3 regions of the Ferrimonas sp. SCSIO 43195 genome follow, and region 2 is predicted to be linked to each of the others. Evidence: predicted binding sites of a transcription regulator. Region 2 holds the regulator's gene; each other region holds the start of a gene.
The links. Region 2 encodes MetJ, which represses methionine synthesis genes. Its sites were predicted from a motif close to TAGACGTCTAGACGTCTA; they were not measured.
Positions count from the first base shown of each region.

Region 1 (6,081 bases), 690 kb from region 2:
TTCTTTACCCTTGGAGTGGCGTTTTTCGGCATCGGTACCTTTCCGCAGGTCAATGCCATCGTCGACGGCGCCCGCATCGCCTTTAGCATTCCCGACTGGTTCTCCATGGCGGCGCTGGCGATCCTGGTGGCCCTGGTAACCCTTGGCGGCGTTAAGCGCATTGCCAAGGTGGCTACTGCGCTGGTGCCTTCCATGGCGGTGTTTTACGTGATCGCCTGCGTGATGCTGCTGGGACTGAACTGGGCGGCGGTGCCGGCGGCGGCGGCATTGGTGGTGGAAGCGGCCTTTACCCCTCAGGCGGCCGGCGGCGGCTTCGCTGGTGCCACGGTGATGATGGCGATTCAGTTCGGTATTGCCCGCGGGGTGTTTTCCAATGAATCCGGCCTCGGCAGCGCGCCGATGGCAGCGGCAGCGGCCCGTACCAACTCTCCGGTAGAGCAGGGCCTGGTGTCCATGACGGGAACGTTTTTCGATACCATTGTCATCTGCACCCTTACCGGCCTGACGCTGATCGTGACCGGCGCCTGGCAGGGGGAGCTGGCCGGAGCGGCCATGACGTCGTCGGCCTTTACCTCCGGCCTGTCGGCGACAGTGGGCCAGCAGGTGATTACCCTGGCGCTGTTGTTTTTCGCTTTTACCACCATCCTGGGCTGGAACTACTACGGCGAGCGGGCCGTGCTGTTTCTGTGGGGCGAACGCGCCCGCTTGCCTTACCGCTGGTGCTTTGTGGCGCTGGTGGCCGTGGGTGGCCTGCTGCAACTGGACATGATCTGGCTGCTGGCGGATGTGGTGAATGGTTTGATGGCGGTACCGAACCTGATTGCGCTGCTGTTGCTGCGTAAAGAGGTGGTGGCTGACACCCTGGCTTACTTCGCCGCCCGTCAGCCTGTGACCGGTGTTCAACAGCCCGGCTAGAGGGGCTGAGCGCTGCGGCGACTGTTCGCCGCAGCGCAGATTTGGTATAAAGGCTCCAGATAACTGGAGCTTTTTCTATGTATAAATCCTTGCTGACTGCGGTGTTACTGTTGGTGTTGACCGGCTGCGTTACCGTGAGCGGACCTGAGCTTGAGCATCAGGATATGGTGAGTGTGGCAGGCCTGGCCGGTGCCAACGGGGTGACCACCCTGCCTCAGGAGGCGGTGATTACCGTGGCCATTATTGATGCCAAGGTACCGGGGAGTATCCTGGCGCAAAAACGTTTCAGTGTCGCCAAGCTGCCGGCGTTGTTCAAATTTCAGCTGCCTAAGGAGAGCATCGATGATGATGCCGACTACGTGGTGGTGGCGATGTTAAAAATTAAAGACAAGTTGGTACTGCAGACCTATCAGCGCTACCCGGTGATCACCAATGGCGAAGAGGTGGCTACGGTGACCATGGAGGTGCTGCGCTGATCGCGGTTCGAGGCGGATTCTTGAGACTCGCAAATTTTGCGCCAAGGCACCTTTCGGTGCCTTTTTTGTTGTTCGAAAGTGAGCCTGGTCACTTTTCACGATCAAAAAAAGCTGCTAGGGCGCAATTAGCAAATCAAAGCCTGTTTTAGATCAAAAAATCAATACCTCTTAGTTGTTACATTCCTTCGCAACTTGTTGGGAAACCGCATGAATTTGGTTTCCGAGTTTTCATGGAGTGAGAATAATGATGAAACAAACCCTCGTAGCCGCCCTGGTTCTGGCTTCCCTGTCTGCCCCAGCCTTTGCCGCCCGCGAAGCCGGTGATTTTATTGTCCGCGCCGGTTGGGCTCAGGTGAATCCCGATGAATCCTCCCCGGATGTGGCCGGTCAAGGTTCCTTTACTGTGGATGAAGACAACCAACTGGGTCTGAACTTTACCTACATGCTGACCGACGCCTGGGCCATTGAGGTGCTGGCAGCCAGCCCGTTTAAGCACGATGTGGGTCTGGAAAAGGTCGGCAAAATTGCCGAAGTCACCCATCTGCCGCCGACGGTCATGGCCCAGTACTACTTCGGCAGTGGCAACTTGCGTCCTTATGTGGGTGCAGGTATCAACTACACCTATTTCTGGGATGAGGAGTTTACCAACGATCTGGGCGGCGCCCTGACCGATTTGGAAGCATCGGATTCCTGGGGCCTGGCGGGTCAGGTGGGCATCGATTATGAAATCAACAGCAACTGGCTGGTGAATGCCTCCATCTGGTACATCGACATTCAGACCGACGTGGAATTCAAGCTGGCCGGGGATGATGTGAAGATCAAAACCGACATCGATCCCTGGGTGTACATGGTGTCTGTGGGTTACAAGTTCTGATTGCCATTCGAGCAATGAACAACGCCGGCGTATGCCGGCGTTTTTTTTTGGCCCTGAGATTACTTGTATTTGCGCTTGTTGTAGATGAACTCAGGCAACCAACGACCCAGCCAGGCGATCAGTCGCCAGCGGCGAGTGACGTAGCTGGTGTGGCGGGCTCGTTTCAGATCTTTGAGGATCTGGGTGGCCATGGTGTTGAGGTTTGAGCCCCAGGCCTTGCTGCCCCGAGCCTGCATCTTTTCCATGAACCCCAGCCGCAGGTCGCTGATGGTGATCGGCAGTTTCAGTCGCTGGGCATGCAGTCTCAGTCCCTGCAGGTAGTTTTGTTGAAACGCCTTACTGGCGTGGAAGGCACTGCTGGCGCCGCCGCGCTCGCCGGCGATGGAGGTAATGGCGGCCAGTTGGCCGTATTTCTGCTCGCGAAATTCGGCAAAGGCGGCGTTGGCCAGGGCGGTGAAACCGGTGACGTTGACCTCCAGTACCTGTCGATCGGCGGCCCAGGGCAGATCCAGCTCCTGGTGGGAGGCGGCGGTGTTGATGATCACCAGCTGAACCCCGTCAAACTGCTGCCACAGGCTCTGCAGCGCCGCGCGGCTGGCGTCGGCGTCGAAGATGTTAATCTCTCTGGCTAACGTGTTGTCCGGCAGCTTGTCCAGGGTCGGGGCCAGGGCATCGAGATCGGCGGCCAGCAGACCCAGGCGAACCCCTTCACTGGCCAGCTTGTGGGCCAGCATCTGACTGAGGCCGGCATTGGCGCCGACGATAATGGCGGAGAGTTGGCTCATATCGACCTTCATTTCATTCTAAGTAGCGGAATGATAGCAGTTATTGCGCCTGGCTTCTGCGGCTAACCCGGGTCGTCAATGGCAGGATGTCGATTTTTTGGCTGTCTGGAGTTGTAGCCGTCTAGATGTCTTGGTATAACAGGGTATCAAGTGAGGAGAGGTGCCATGCCAGTCAGAATACCCAGTCGTTTGCCCGCATCGGAAATTTTGCGCAGCGAGAACATCTTTGTCATGTCCGATGAGCGGGCCGAATCACAGGACATTCGGCCTCTTAAGCTACTGATCCTCAACCTGATGCCCAATAAAATTGAAACGGAAACTCAGTTGTTGCGGTTGTTGGGTAACTCGCCGTTACAGGTGGATGTCGAGTTGCTGCGGATTCACCGCAAGCCTTCCAAGCACACCTCCATTGACCACATGGACGATTTTTATCGTGATTTCGATGAGGTGCGGGACAACAACTACGATGGCCTGATCATCACCGGGGCGCCGCTGGGCAACATCGAGTTCGAGCAGGTCAGTTATTGGAATGAGATCTGTGAAATCATTCAGTGGTCGCAACAGCGGGCGACCTCGGTGTTGTTTTTGTGCTGGGCGGCTCATGCGGCTCTGTATCACTTGTATGGCATTAAACGGTACCTGCGGGACGATAAGATCTCCGGGGTCTTTCGTCATCGCCGGGTGCACAGCCATGTGCCGTTGCTGAGGGGGTTCGACGACGAATTCTGGGTACCGCACTCCCGTTACGCCCAGGTCAGCCTGGACCGGCTTAAGGCCCACGACCAGTTGCAGGTGTTGGCAGAATCCGATGAGGCCGGGGCCTACCTGGTTGTCAGTGAGGACAACCGCAACCTGTTTGTCACCGGTCATCCCGAGTACACCCGCACCACATTGCAGGATGAGTATCGACGCGACAGAGCCGCCGGTGGCAGTCCTCAGGTGCCGAAAAACTACTACCCCAAGGATGATCCAACCCAGCCGCCCCACGCCCGTTGGCATGCCCATGGCGCCTTGTTGATCAGCAACTGGCTTAACTATTGTGTCTATCAGCAAACCCCCTACGATCTGAATTCACTTCATCAAAAAACCGAATAAAACCACTGATAAATATGGTTTTTTAAACTAGGGGCGGAAAAAGATTTCCGCCCCTAACAGATGGCGCTATCCCTTGGCAATAGGTAAAATGTGACCCGAGTAGACATTGGATAATTAACTACAGGATGTAGGTCACATGAGACGAGAGCGTTCCGTCGTCAACGAAGAAGTCGTGGTTCCTCAGGGACAGGAGTTGGTCTCCACTACCGATTTGCGTGGTGTCATCACCTACGCAAATCCGGCGTTTATCGACATCAGCGGTTTCAGTGAGCAGGAGCTCATCGGCCACAATCATAATCTGGTCCGCCATCCGGACATGCCACCGCAGGCCTTCGACGAATTGTGGCAGAAACTGAAAGCCCAACAGCCTTGGCGGGGCATCGTGAAAAACCGCACCAAAGATGGCCGTTACTACTGGGTGGATGCCTTTGTAACGCCGATCTTTGAGCATGGTCAGGTGGTGGGGTACCAATCGGTGCGGCGGGCGACCAGCGCCAATCTCAAGCATCGGGCCACGGCATTGTATCGGCGCCTGTCGGCGGGAAAATCCCTGTCCCGCCATCTGACTCTGGCTCAGAAACGCTGGCTCAGCGGTGTCATTCTGACTCTGGGATTTGTCGGGGTCGCCTGGCTGTTCCAGCCCTGGGTGGTACTGTGTGGCCTGCTGATGGTGGCGTCGATGCTGGCGTTGTTCTTTGATGAGGCGTTTCGAGTGCCGGCGCAGTTGGAAGCACTGAAACAGGAGTACGACAGCGTCAGTCGTTATCTGTTTTCCGGCCACGGCAGCAGCAGCATTCTCGATTTTCAGTTACAGCTTTCCCAAGCCAGAATGACCGGCGTGCTGGGGCGGACCCGTGATGCCGCCGGGCAACTGGATGCCATGTCCAATACTCTGGTGGCCATGAGTGAACAGGCCAAAGGTGGGGTTCAGCAGGAAAATACCCGCCTGGATCAGATTGCCACTGCGGTGGAGCAGATGAACGTCTCGGTCACCGAGATCGCTTCCTGTGCCGAGGAGTCGGCGGCCAGCACCGAGCAGTCGCGGCAGTATTGTCGGGCGGCTCGGACCGGTATGCTCGACAGCCGTGACAAGATCGTCGATCTGGCCCGGGAGGTGGAAGCGGCGGCAACCCATGCCTCAGTGTTGCACGGTGAAGCGGAGAAGGTGGCCATCGCCATGAATGAGATCGATGGCATTGCCGAGCAAACCAACCTGCTGGCCCTGAATGCGGCCATTGAAGCGGCCCGGGCGGGTGAGCAGGGACGGGGGTTTGCGGTGGTGGCCGATGAGGTGCGGGCGTTGTCCAATCGCACTCAGCAAGCCACCACCCAGATCACCAACAACATCGACGGGATGCACTCGACCCTGAAGCAGTGGGTGGAAAAGATGCAGCACAATCATCAGTTGGCCGAACGCTGCGCCCAGGCCGCCGATGCCAGTGCCGCCGAAATAGAGCAGATCAACAGCCACATCGATCTGGCCTACAACCTGGCCGGACAAAATGCCACCGCGGCGGTGCAGCAGCGCCAGGCGGTGAATGAGATCTCCACCAGCCTGGCGGAGATTCAGGAGTTGACTTTTGGCAACCTGGAAACCACTGAGCAGGTGGAGGCGTGCAGTCAGACCTTGCAACAGCAGGTGGGGGTCATCGGCTCGTTGCATTTGAGTTTTAATCAATAGCCCGCTCTGCGAGGCAAATCAGCGGGGGCGACCCCGCTTTTTTTGTGGCTCAGGTATGAACCATCTGTTTGAGGCTGCGCATCTGGCTCTGCACCAGCTCTACCAGTTTGGGGTCATTGAGGCGCCCCTGGGAGTCGAAGGCGTGATGGGCCTCACTGAGCATGATCTCCGGTTTGTTCAGTACCCAGGCATTGAGGAACACCATCACCTGGCGCAAATGGTACTGGCAGCGACAGGTGCCCATTCGTCCCGGAC
Region 1 covers NZ_CP072679.1:3,735,665-3,741,745, reverse strand. Annotated here, with positions in the region: gene J8Z22_RS17275 (sodium:alanine symporter family protein) at 1-915, shown strand, start outside; gene J8Z22_RS17270 (YbaY family lipoprotein) at 993-1,391, shown strand; gene ompW (outer membrane protein OmpW) at 1,636-2,265, shown strand; gene J8Z22_RS17260 (SDR family oxidoreductase) at 2,325-3,050, opposite strand; gene metA (homoserine O-succinyltransferase) at 3,216-4,145, shown strand; gene J8Z22_RS17250 (PAS domain-containing methyl-accepting chemotaxis protein) at 4,282-5,826, shown strand; gene J8Z22_RS17245 (NADPH-dependent FMN reductase) at 5,876-6,081, opposite strand, start outside.
Region 1: the regulator MetJ is predicted to act here: its motif matches at 3,165-3,182, upstream of metA (homoserine O-succinyltransferase).

Region 2 (6,081 bases):
TCTGGCCTCGAAACCGGTAATGGAAGGCAAGTCTCTGCTGTTTAAGCGTTTCGCCAATATCGATTCCATCGACATTGAGGTGAAGCACCGCACTCAGGAAGAGTTTATCGATACCGTCGCCAACATTGCCGACACCTTCGGCGGCATCAACCTGGAAGACATCAAGGCACCGGAGTGTTTTGAAATCGAGAAGCAGCTGGTTGAGCGCTGCCAGGTACCGGTGTTCCACGATGACCAGCACGGCACCGCCATTGTGACCGCGGCGGGCATGCTCAACGCGTTGGAGATTCAGGGCAAGAAGCTGGAAGAATCCACCATCATCTGCCTGGGCGCCGGTGCGGCGGCCATTGCCTGCATGGAGTTGCTGATTAAGTGCGGCGCCGTGCGCGAAAAAATCTACATGTTGGATCGCAAAGGGGTGATTCACACCCGTCGCGATGACCTCAACGAGTATAAGAAGCTGTTTGCCAACAACACCGATAAGCGCACCCTGACAGATGTGATTCAGGATGCCGACGTGTTTGTGGGGGTGTCTGGCCCGGATCTGCTGACCGAAGAGCAGGTTAAGTTGATGGGCGACAAGCCGGTGCTGTTTGCCTGCTCCAACCCGGATCCGGAGATTCGTCCCGAGCTGGCCAAGGCCGCACGCCCGGATGTGATCATGGGAACCGGTCGCAGCGACTACCCGAACCAGGTCAACAACGTGCTGTGCTTCCCGTTCATCTTCCGTGGTGCCCTGGACGTTCGTGCCCGGGCCATCAACGACGAGATGAAGGTGGCGGCGGTGGAAGCGATTCGTGAACTGGCCAAGGAGCCGGTACCGCAGTCGGTACTGGATGCCTACCAGGTCAGCAGCCTTAGCTTTGGTGCCGAATACGTGCTGCCCAAGCCGATGGATCCACGCCTGCTGCCTCGAGTGGCCAAGGCGGTGGCCCAGGCGGCCATTGAGTCCGGTGTGGCGGAGATCGAGACCCTGCCGGACCACTACATGATCGATTAACGCCGACCGGCGACAATTGAGGCAGCGCAGGGCGCTGCCTTTTTTTTTGAGTAACACCCCACCTTGTCACTGGCGGTGAATTGGTCGGCAGGCCTCAGTGCGACAGCATCGGCGGCAGAATTCGCTGTGCATGGCTATTCAGTGCGGATGCAAAGTCTGTCGTTATTAATAATAAGTTACTGATTTACATGTTTAAATTGTTTAATTGATTGCACTCGCTCATGATATCTTATCGGATTAACCCCGATGGTATTTGGAGAGATGATGAAAAGAACAATCGGTTCCGGGTTGGTGTTGCTGGCCATGTTGGGCTCCAGCGCCGCTATGGCGGCAGTGGATCAGACCGGCTTCTATGTGGGCGGTTTTGTCAGCAGCACCACCCTGGAAGTGGAAGATTTTGATAAGTCGGAAGCGGGCTTTGGTGCCTACGGCGGCTACAACTTCAACGAGTGGTTCGGATTGGAATCGACGCTGTTCGTGACCAGCGACTACAAGCTGGAAGATGAAGACGAAGCCTATGCCGCGGCGTTCACCATTGCGCCGAAGTTTACCGCTGTTATCAATGACACCTTCTCGGTCTACGGCAAACTGGGCCTGGCCAGCATGCTGGTGAGTGTCGATACCCGCCTTGGCGATCAGGATTTCTACGGTGTCGGCTTTATGTGGGGCCTGGGGGTGAACGCGGCCCTGACCGACAACCTCAACCTGCGTCTGGGTTATGAGTCTATGAGCGGCGATCTGGAGCACGAAGACTTCAGTCGTATTGAGATCGATACTGATCTGTCCCAGATCAACCTGGGCCTGCACTACCAGTTCTAAACAGTCTGCAATCAAAAGGGGGCCATCAGGCCCCCTTTTTTGTATTCAGCTCAGCAAGGCTGGCGGGCAGCGAAAACGGCCCCAGTGGCGGCCGCATTGCTGTGATGCCAGACAGCAATCAGTCCAGATCTTCCCAGGTGATGCCCAGTGCTTCCATCTGCTCTTTGGCGGCAGCGGGAATGGTGTCGGGGCGATCCTTTCTCAGATCCTCATCGACCGGCAGCGGTTGACCGGTGAAGGCGTGCAGAAACGCCTCGCACAGCAGCTCGCTGTTGGTGGCGTGACGCAGGTTTCCGACCTGGCGTCGGGTACGCTCGTCGGTCAGCAATTTCAACACACCCAAGGGGATGGACACGGTGATTTTCTTCACCTGTTCACTCTTTTTCCCGTGCTCTGCGTACGGGCTGATGTATTCACCACTCCACTCTGTGCTCATTCTTAGCTGCCTTAAACGTAAGTTAACGGGGCAAATTTTAACGACTCCGGCGGTGGAGTCAACTTGTCGACATCTTAACCTATAAACGTTTAGACGTCTAAACGCCTTGACGCCCAAATTTAGATTGGTTACTTTGGACGTCCAGACATCTTGCGATCACAGAATAATCAGGAGCCACGGATGAGTACCCCAAAGCCAGCCACCATTGCCGCCCGTGAGGGCATCGACAGCGATCTGACTCATGGCGCCGTGGTGCCACCCATCTACCTGTCCAGCAACTACACCTTTGCGGACTTCAACCAGCCCCGCCAGTACGACTACACCCGCTCCGGCAACCCGACCCGGGACACCCTGGCGTCGGCGATTGCCCAGCTGGAGCAAGGTCACGATGCGGTGATCACCGCCACCGGCATGGCGGCAGTGACCCTGGCGGTCAGCCTGCTGAAGCCCGGCGAGCGCCTGGTGGTGCCCCACGACTGTTATGGCGGCAGCTACCGTCTGTTTACTAACCTGGCGGCCAAAGGTGCCTTCGAGTTGTCGGTGGTCGATCAAGGCGACGAAGCCGCCCTAGCGCAGGCATTGGCGTTGAATCCGAAAATGGTGTGGCTGGAAACTCCAAGCAACCCGCTGCTGCGGGTGGTGGATGTGGAGACCGTGTCTCGGCAGGCCAAGGCCGTCGGTGCCCTGGTGGTGGCCGACAACACCTTCCTGTCGCCGGTGCTGCAGCAGCCGTTGACTCTGGGGGCCGACATTGTCATTCACTCCACCACCAAGTACATCAACGGCCACTCCGATGTGGTGGGCGGCGCGGTGGTGGCCAAAGACCCGGAGTTGGCAGAGTCACTGGCCTGGTGGGGCAACTGCCTGGGGATCACCGGTGCGCCGTTCGACAGTTTCCTGACCCTGCGTGGCCTTCGAACCCTGCCATTGCGGATGAAGCAGCACCAGGCCAACGCCGAAGCGGTGGTGGCGCTGTTGCAGGCGCACCCGGCGGTGGCCCGAGTGCACTATCCCGGACTGGAAAGCCACCCCGGTCATGAGTTGGCCCGGCGTCAGCAATCCGGCTTCGGCGCCATGCTCAGTTTTGAGCTTAAGGGGGGCGAAACCGAAGTGCGCGCCTTCCTCAGTCGCTTGCAACTGTTCTCGCTGGCGGAAAGCCTGGGCGGGGTCGAGAGCCTGGTGGCACACCCTGCCACCATGACCCATGCGGCCATGGATCCCGAGGCCCGTGTGGCTGCCGGCATCGAGGAGACTCTGATTCGTTTGTCGGTCGGCATTGAAGACAGCGAGGATTTGGTGGCGGATCTGAGTCAGGCACTGGGATAAGGAGCAGCAGAGTGAGCGGTAAGCAGCTTCATAAATTCGGGGGATCCAGCCTGGCCGATGCCGAGTGCTATCGGCGAGTGGCCCACGTCATTCAAACCCAGGGCCAGTGTGGCGATCTGGTGGTGGTGTCGGCGGCGGGTAAGACCACTAACGCGCTGTTGAAACTGGTGGCTCTGGCCAGCAGCGATCTGGCCTGGCAGCCGGAGCTGGAGGCGGTGATCGGCTTCCAGCAGCAACTGGTGCAGGCCCTGCTCGGTGAGCAGGGCGCCGGCCTGGCAGCGGCCTTGGACGCGGATCAGCGGCAGTTGCAGCAGTTGCTGCAAAGTCAGGGCGTCGACGGTGCCGAGGTTCAGGCTTTTGGTGAGTTGTGGTCAGCGCGGTTGCTGGCGGCGTTGTTGTGTCAGCAGGGGGCACCCGCCACGGCACTGGATGCCCGTGATTTCCTGATTCTGCACGCCGGGGTACAGCCACAGCCGGATTGGGCGGGGTCGGCACAGCGGTTGCACCGCTGTCTGGCCGAGCGCCCCAATCAGCGGCTGGTGATCACCGGCTATTACGGCAGTGATGGCGGCGGCCGCACCCGGTTGTTGGGGCGCAACGGTTCCGATTACAGCGCCACTTTGATTGCCGCGCTGGCGGAGGTGGCCGAGGTGACCATCTGGACCGATGTCGCCGGCATCTATAATGCCGACCCCAACGTGCTGACCGACGCCCGCTTGCAATCCAGCCTCAGTCTCGACGAGGCCGATCAACTGGCCAAGCTGGGGTCGCCAGTGTTGCACTGTCGAAGCTTGCAGCCGCTGCGGCAGGTGAACCTGACCCTCAATGTTCGGTCCAGTTTTACCCCGGACGCCGACTATACCCGCATCCTGCCGTCGGGCAGCGAGCAAACCGAGCCGGTGGTCACCAGCCTGAACCAGGTGGCGCTGCATCAGTGGCAGGGAGAGGCCACGGACTTTGGCCGTTTGCTGGGGTGGTTGGCTCAACAGGGGATTACGCCTCTGGCCAGTTACCCGCAGTCGTTGTCGTTGGCGCTGACGTCGGAGCAATCCCGCAGCCTGGGCGAAGCCCTGCTTACTCAGGCGGCCTCACTGGGGTTGAGTCAGCCGAGCAGGGATGACAGTTATGGCCTGGTGGGGGTCGTGAGCCAACATCCGGCGCGGTTGGCGGGGGCGTTTTCCCGCCTGTTGGGGCGACGCGCATTGCCGTGTTTCCGCCATCCTCAGGCGCTGGTCAGCCTGGTGCCACAATCACAAGTCAACGCCTTGGTGGCCTCGGTGCACCGCCGCTGTGCCGGGCCACGTAAGCGCATCGGTATCGTGCTGGCCGGTAAAGGCAATATCGGCAGCGCCTGGCTGGATCTGTTTGCCCGCCAGCAGTTGGGCCTGAATGACGAACTGGAAGCGGAATTGAGGCTGGTGGGGATCGTCGGTTCCGAACACTACCTGATTGACGAGAATGGCCTGTGTCCACGGCAATGGCAGCAGGCGTATGACCAGCATGCCCGGCCGTTCAACAAGCTGGAGTGGTTGTCGCAGGCCGCCGACCTGAATCTGGATGAGGTGGTGCTGTTGGACATTACCGCCAGTGCCTCCTTGGGGCTGAATTACCCGGCCATTGTCGAGGCCGGCCTGCACGTGGTCAGTGCCAACAAACAGGCGGGCAGTGGTCCGAATGCCTTCTATCAGGAGTTGCAGCGACAGCTGTCTAATTGCCACCGCTACTGGCGATACAACGCCTCGGTGGGGGCCGGCCTGCCGGTGTTCTACAGCATCGACGACCTTAAGCGCAGTGGCGATGCCATCAACGGCGTCTCCGGTGTGTTTTCCGGCACCCTGAGCTGGCTGTTCGACCACTTTGACCGCCAGGATTCGTTCTCTGAGTTGGTGTTGCAGGCTAAGGCCGACGGCCTGACCGAACCGGATCCCAGGGACGATTTGTCTGGCCGGGATATGCAGCGTAAGTTGTTGATATTGGCTCGCGAATTGGGGTTAACCCTGGAGCTCGAGCAGATCGAGCTGGAATCGCTGGTACCGGCGAACCTGGTGGATGTACCGCTGAATGAATTTTTGCAGCGCATCGGCGAGCTGGATGAGGCCATGGCCTCGGCGGCGCAGCAGGCTCGGGCCGAGGGCAAGGCGCTGCGCTATGCCGCCAGCCTGGTGATCGATGCTGACCGGGTTCAGGCCCGGGTCGGTCTGGAGCGGGTCGAACCCGACCACCCCTTTGCCACTCTGCCGGCCGGGGACAATCAGTTTTTGTTTTTGAGTAAGCACTACCCCAATGGGCTAGTGATTCAGGGGCCGGGGGCCGGACGGGAAGTGACCGCCGCCGCCGTACAGTCCGACTTCGTCGCCATTTGTCGGCGTCTGTTGCACTGAGTAACGCACGTTTCAAAGGAGCAGTACCATGGGATTTCATCACGCACAGCAGTTAGAAGCCTTGAACGAGCGTCTCAGCCATCTTAAGGACATTCAGGTTTCATTCGAGTTCTTTCCAC
Region 2 covers NZ_CP072679.1:4,427,583-4,433,663, reverse strand. Annotated here, with positions in the region: gene J8Z22_RS20485 (malic enzyme-like NAD(P)-binding protein) at 1-1,000, shown strand, start outside; gene J8Z22_RS20480 (porin family protein) at 1,262-1,819, shown strand; gene metJ (met regulon transcriptional regulator MetJ) at 1,938-2,255, opposite strand; gene metB (cystathionine gamma-synthase) at 2,436-3,581, shown strand; gene metL (bifunctional aspartate kinase/homoserine dehydrogenase II) at 3,593-5,962, shown strand; gene metF (methylenetetrahydrofolate reductase) at 5,991-6,081, shown strand, end outside.

Region 3 (6,081 bases), 870 kb from region 2:
CCGCCACCCACGTCCACCGTGGTGATCGGCGCCCCCAGTTTGCGCAGCTCCATATAGAAGCGGCCGCACTCGGTCAGCCCCTTCTGAATGTCGCGAATGCTGGCAATCTGAGAGCCGAGATGGAAGTGCAGCAACTGCAGGCAATCGAGGCGATTGGCCTCACGCAGGGTCTCCACCAGCTTCAGAATCTGCGCCGCCGACAGGCCGAACTTGGACTTTTCGCCCCCGGACGCCTGCCACTTGCCCTTGCCCTGGGACGCCAGGCGGGCTCGCACCCCCAGCAGCGGAGTCACCCCCAGCTCGCGGGCTTCCTCCAACACCAGCTTCAGCTCCGACATCTTCTCGATCACCAGGAACACCTGGTAACCCAGCTGCTGTCCGCGCAAGGCCAGGCGCACGTATTCGCGGTCCTTGTAACCGTTACAGACGATCACCTGGGCGCTGTCCTGGGCCATCGCCAGCACCGCCAGCAACTCCGGTTTGGAACCGGCTTCCAGCCCCAGAGACTGGCCACCACCGGCCAGCAGCCCCTGCACCACGGTGCGCTGCTGATTCACCTTGATCGGGTACACCGCCAGATAATGGCCCTGATAGCCATAATCGTCGATGGCGGTGGTAAAGGCACTGCACAACCCCTGCACCTGGGAGTGCAGAATCTGCGGAAAACGCACCAGCATCGGCAACTGAGCGCCACGCTCCGTCGCCAGCTGCTCCGCCAATCGGGTCAGCGCTACCTTACACTCAGGTTCGGCGGGGTTGGGGCGTACCTCAACCTGTCCGTCGTCGTTTATCTGAAAATAACCACGTCCCCAATAGGGCACATTATAAAGATGCTGCGCATCTTGGACGCTCCAGCTCACGGGCGCTCTCCAACTAACTGACTTTAGCCAGACGGTCGACCAGGTATTGTGGCAGTGCAAAGCTGCCCACATGAATGGCCGGGTTGTAGTAACGGGTGTCGAGCTTCGCCGCCGCAAATCGCTGGCTTAGAAGCTCCACATCCACCTGCCGGGCCGCGGCATTGTCGCTGGCCCAGGCAAAACTCATGGCGCCACCGATGTAGGTGGGCACCGCCGCCACGTAGAAGTGACGATCCGCAAAATAGGGCGCCAGGCGCTGGTAGGTGGTCTCGGCTTCGCCCTGTTGCATAAAGGGCACGCCGTTCTGAGCCACAAAAATGCCGCCTTCGGTCAGGCACTGCTTACAGCCTTTATAGAAATCGGACTCAAACAATGCTTCGCCGGGACCGATGGGATCGGTGCAGTCGGAGATGATCACGTCGAACTGTTCCTGGCAGCCCAGCACGAACGCCTTGCCGTCATCGATAACGATCTCCACCCGAGGATCGTCAAACGCACCCTGGCTGTGGTTAGGCAGGTGCTGCTTGCACATCTCGATTACCGTATGGTCGATCTCCACCTGCACCACTCGCTCCACCGCCTGGTGTTTGATCACCTCGCGCAACATGCCGCCATCGCCGCCGCCGATGATCAGCACCTTCTTGGCACTGCCATGGGCCAGAATCGGCACATGGGTCAGCATCTCGTGATAGATAAACTCATCGGCTTCGGTGGTCTGAATGATGCCGTCCAGCGCCATCACCCGACCAAAGCGTTCATTATCAAAGATGATCAACTCTTGGTGCTCAGTCGGCGCACGGAACAACACCGTGTCCATAGCAAACTGTTGGCCATACCCCGGGTACAGGGTCTCTAGGTATTGGGTGTCACTCATGACGCTCTCTCCGAACCAGATAACATCCATGCTCCCACGCCGGGGCACAGAGACAAAGACAGTGTAGATACAACAGAGGTGACGGGTCGCGAGCGGGCCGGAACAGGCCCTGAAACAGGGGAGATGATCATAGATGTATTCCTATCCTACGGGATGCCGCTTCAACGCCAATCAGGGTTGAGCGGCTTACGCCACGAGAACCATAAAACCTCAGTCAGTTAATCGTAAGTATTGGGGCTGTTGCCACTGAGCGCTTTATACTCCCATTTTTCCATTTGCACCATACCCCGCCCGGCAATTTTTCCGGCCCTCATCGAGCCCCATCGAACCGGGCCACAACCCCGGCCAATTCGGCACAACTGGCAAGTTAAACTGACAAGCCCACCAAGATTCGGCAAAAAATATGCTGTACTTCACTGGATTTTGAAATCCAAACACATAAAATAGCCGTCTAGATGTAGATGCGTCTAATGTTGCGAGCTTGAAACCAAGGCGTCGCAGCGTCACTTTCCAGCATCTGCCCCCTGTTTCTAATTTGAGAGTTGATTGCCATGGCACGTCACCTATTTACCTCAGAGTCTGTCTCTGAAGGCCATCCGGATAAAATCGCGGACCAGATCTCTGATGCCGTATTGGATGCCATCCTGGCTCAGGACGCCAAAGCGCGCGTCGCCTGCGAAACCTATGTTAAAACCGGCATGGTCATGGTGGGTGGCGAGATCACCACGTCTGCCTGGGTTGATATCGAAGAAGTGACCCGTCAGACCATCCGTGACATCGGCTACACCCACTCCGACATGGGTTTCGACGCCAACTCCTGTGCGGTGCTGTCTGCCATCGGTAAACAGTCGCCAGACATCAACCAAGGTGTTGATAAAGCTGACCCACGTGAGCAGGGTGCCGGTGACCAGGGCCTGATGTTCGGCTACGCCAGCAACGAAACTGACGTACTGATGCCAGCGCCTATCACCTACTCTCACCGTCTGGTGAAGCGCCAAGCCGAAGTTCGCAAGAACGGCACTCTGCCTTGGTTGCGTCCTGACGCCAAGTCTCAGGTGACCTTCGCCTACAACGCCGACGGTACCGTAGCTGGCATCGATGCCGTAGTACTGTCTACTCAGCACTGCGACAGCGTTTCCACTGCCGATCTGCGTGACGGAGTGATGGACACCATCATCAAGCCCGTTCTGCCTACCGAGTGGATCACCAAAGACACCAAGTTCCACATCAACCCAACCGGCCGTTTCGTTATCGGTGGTCCCATGGGTGACTGTGGCCTGACTGGCCGTAAGATCATCGTCGATACCTACGGCGGCATGGCGCGTCACGGTGGCGGTGCCTTCTCCGGTAAAGATCCATCCAAGGTAGACCGTAGCGCAGCCTACGCCACTCGCTATGTGGCCAAGAACATCGTTGCCGCTGGCCTGGCCGACCGCTGCGAAATTCAGGTGTCCTACGCCATCGGTGTGGCAGAGCCCACCTCCATCAGCATCGAAACCTTCGGCACTGGCAAGCTGCCAGAAGAGAAGCTGATCGAGCTGGTTCGTCGCCACTTCGACCTGCGCCCATACGGCCTGATCGAGATGCTGAAGCTGGAGCGTCCTATCTACGCGCCGACCGCAGCCTACGGTCACTTCGGCCGTGTCGAGTTCCCTTGGGAGCAAACCGACAAAGCGGAAGCCCTGCGCGCCGACGCCGGCCTGTAATCCGCCCCGACAAACAGCAAGCCCCGGCCACGGCCGGGGCTTTTTCGTTTTCAGGGCAAACTAGGATACCCTTACTGCTCAGTTCTCACCCCGACACGGAGTCCCCAATGCGCCTGCTCACCACCCTGCTGACCCTCTGCACCAGCCTGCCCTTGTCTGCCCTGCCCCTGGATGTAGAGGAGCAACGAGTGGCCGATGTGGCCCAACAGCTGCCGCAGCTATTAACGCCACTGGCGACCAGCTTGGATACCGGCGTGGTACAACACCGCAGCAGCCGCAACGAAGCCAGCCTGAGCCAGGCGGCAGCCGACTCCGGCCAGAGGTTATGGCGACAGGCGGTAACACTGGTGCAGTCCGGCCACATGGATGACCGGCCCCTGTACTGGAGCCGGTTGCAACTGCGCAGGGACCTCAAGCAGCAAGCGCCGGCCTTTCGCGCCAGCGACGCCCAAACGCAGGCGGCAATCGACGGCTTTGAGCGCAGCTCCCGAGGCTTCGGCGACATCCACTTCGACGACGACGCCGAGGTGAAAATCCTGGTGACCGGCTTCGATCCCTTTTTCCTCGACCGCCACCTGAATCAGTCCAACCCCTCCGGCCTGGCAGCGCTGGCGCTGGATGGCCGCACCCTGACGCTCAACGGCCGTAAGGCACAGATTCAGACGGCGATGATTCCGGTACGGTTCGAGGACTTCGACCAGGGCATGATCGAATCGCTGCTGACCCCCTATCTGCGCCACCCGCACGTCGACATGGTGGCCACAGTCTCCATGGGCCGGGACGATTTCGATCTTGAGCGCTTTCCCGGTCGCAACCGCAGTGCCGCCGCACCGGGCAACCGCAATGTGCTCACCGGCGCCACTAAAGAGGCACCGTTGCCGCCACGGCTGTTGGACCAGCCGCTGAACGGACCGGAATTTGTGGAGTTCTCCCTGCCGGTCAGCGCCATGCAAAAAGCCGACGGCCCCTGGGCCATCAACGACAATCGCCACATCGCCACCCTGGAGAAAGGCCAGTGGCAACCGGACTCCCTGGCGCAACTGGATGGCCAAACCTCAGTGTCCGGTTCCGGTGGCGGCTACCTGTCCAATGAGATCAGCTACCGCGCCGTGTTGCTAGCCAATCAACTGGGCAGCCCGACGCGCGTGGGCCACATCCACACCCCGCGCATCGCCCAGTACGACCGGGAAACCGAAACCGCCATCGTCCGCCAAATTGAGGCGATGCTAACCCAGGCCATTGCCGCCCTTTAACCTTGAGACCCCCTGTTCCATGCAATACAACAGCTTAAAAGAGCGAGTCTTCGACGTCATCTTCGGCACCGACACCCCGGCGGGCAAGCGCTTCGACATAGCGCTGCTGCTGACCATCGGCCTGAGCGTGGTGGTGGTGATGCTCGACTCCATCGATGCCCTCAAGGCCCAGTGGGGCCCCTGGTTCCGCTATGCCGAGTGGGGCTTCACCCTGCTGTTCTCCTTCGAGTACCTGCTGCGATTGTGGGCCTCGCCGAAACCCGGCCACTACGCCAAGAGCTTCTACGGCATCATCGATCTGCTGGCGATTCTGCCCAGCTACCTGCAACTGCTGCTGCCTGGCAGTCAGTACCTGCTGGTACTGAGGCTACTGCGGGTGATGCGGGTGTTTCGAATCATCAAGGCGATTCGCTATCTGGCGGAAGCCAACATGCTGTGGCGCTCCATCAAGGCCTCGCTGAGAAAGATCACCGTCTTTTTCACCTTCGTGCTGCTGTTGGCCTGCATCATGGGCTCGATCATGTACGCCCTCGAAGGCCCGGCCAGTGGCTTTACCAGCATCCCCAAAGGGGTGTACTGGGCCATCGTTACCATCACCACCGTCGGCTATGGCGACATCAGCCCGCAAACGCCCCTGGGTCAGTTCATCGCCTCGGTAACCATGATCATCGGTTACTCGGTGATCGCCGTCCCCACCGGCATCTTTACCGCCCAGATCAGCCAGGAGATGAACCTGCACCGGGATCTGCGCCGCTGTGAAAACTGCGACCGCAGCGGCCATGACAACGACGCCCTGTTCTGCAACCACTGCGGCACCCAACTGGAAGAGCAGGTCTGATGGAGGCACTGACCCAGGCAATCGACGCCAAGCTGCAGTGGTGCTATCGCCAGGCCGAAGCCCGCCTTGGCCGCCGCTTCCCCTACCCCGAGGTCGGCTTCACCCTGCGGGGGATGAGCGCCGGGGCCGCTCACCTGGCCGACAACCGGCTGCGCTTTAACCCGGTGCTGCTGCAGGAAAACCCCCAGGCCTTTGTCGACGAAGTGGTGCCCCACGAGGTGGCGCACCTGCTGGTGTGGCAACTGCATGGCCGGGTTCGCCCCCATGGCCCGCAGTGGCAACGGCTGATGGCCGAGGTGTTTGACTGCCCACCCCGAACCCGCCACAGCTTCGACGTCAGTTCGGTAAAGCCGGCCACCTTTGCCTACCGCTGTGGCTGCCAGAGCCACCCACTGACCCTGAGGCGCCACAACAAGGTGCAGCGGGGCCAGGCCAACTACCAGTGTCGCCGCTGCGGCCAGACGTTGACCCCGGCCTGATCGTTGCCCCGTCGTCACCAACGGATTACCATCGCTCACTCCCGCTCGTATAAGAAAAAAAGTAATGAAAA
Region 3 covers NZ_CP072679.1:501,775-507,855, reverse strand. Annotated here, with positions in the region: gene speA (biosynthetic arginine decarboxylase) at 1-860, opposite strand, end outside; gene speE (polyamine aminopropyltransferase) at 874-1,734, opposite strand; gene metK (methionine adenosyltransferase) at 2,286-3,440, shown strand; gene J8Z22_RS02465 (hypothetical protein) at 3,548-4,693, shown strand; gene J8Z22_RS02460 (ion transporter) at 4,713-5,531, shown strand; gene J8Z22_RS02455 (SprT family zinc-dependent metalloprotease) at 5,531-6,010, shown strand; gene J8Z22_RS02450 (endonuclease) at 6,075-6,081, shown strand, end outside.
Region 3: the regulator MetJ is predicted to act here: its motif matches at 2,179-2,196, upstream of metK (methionine adenosyltransferase).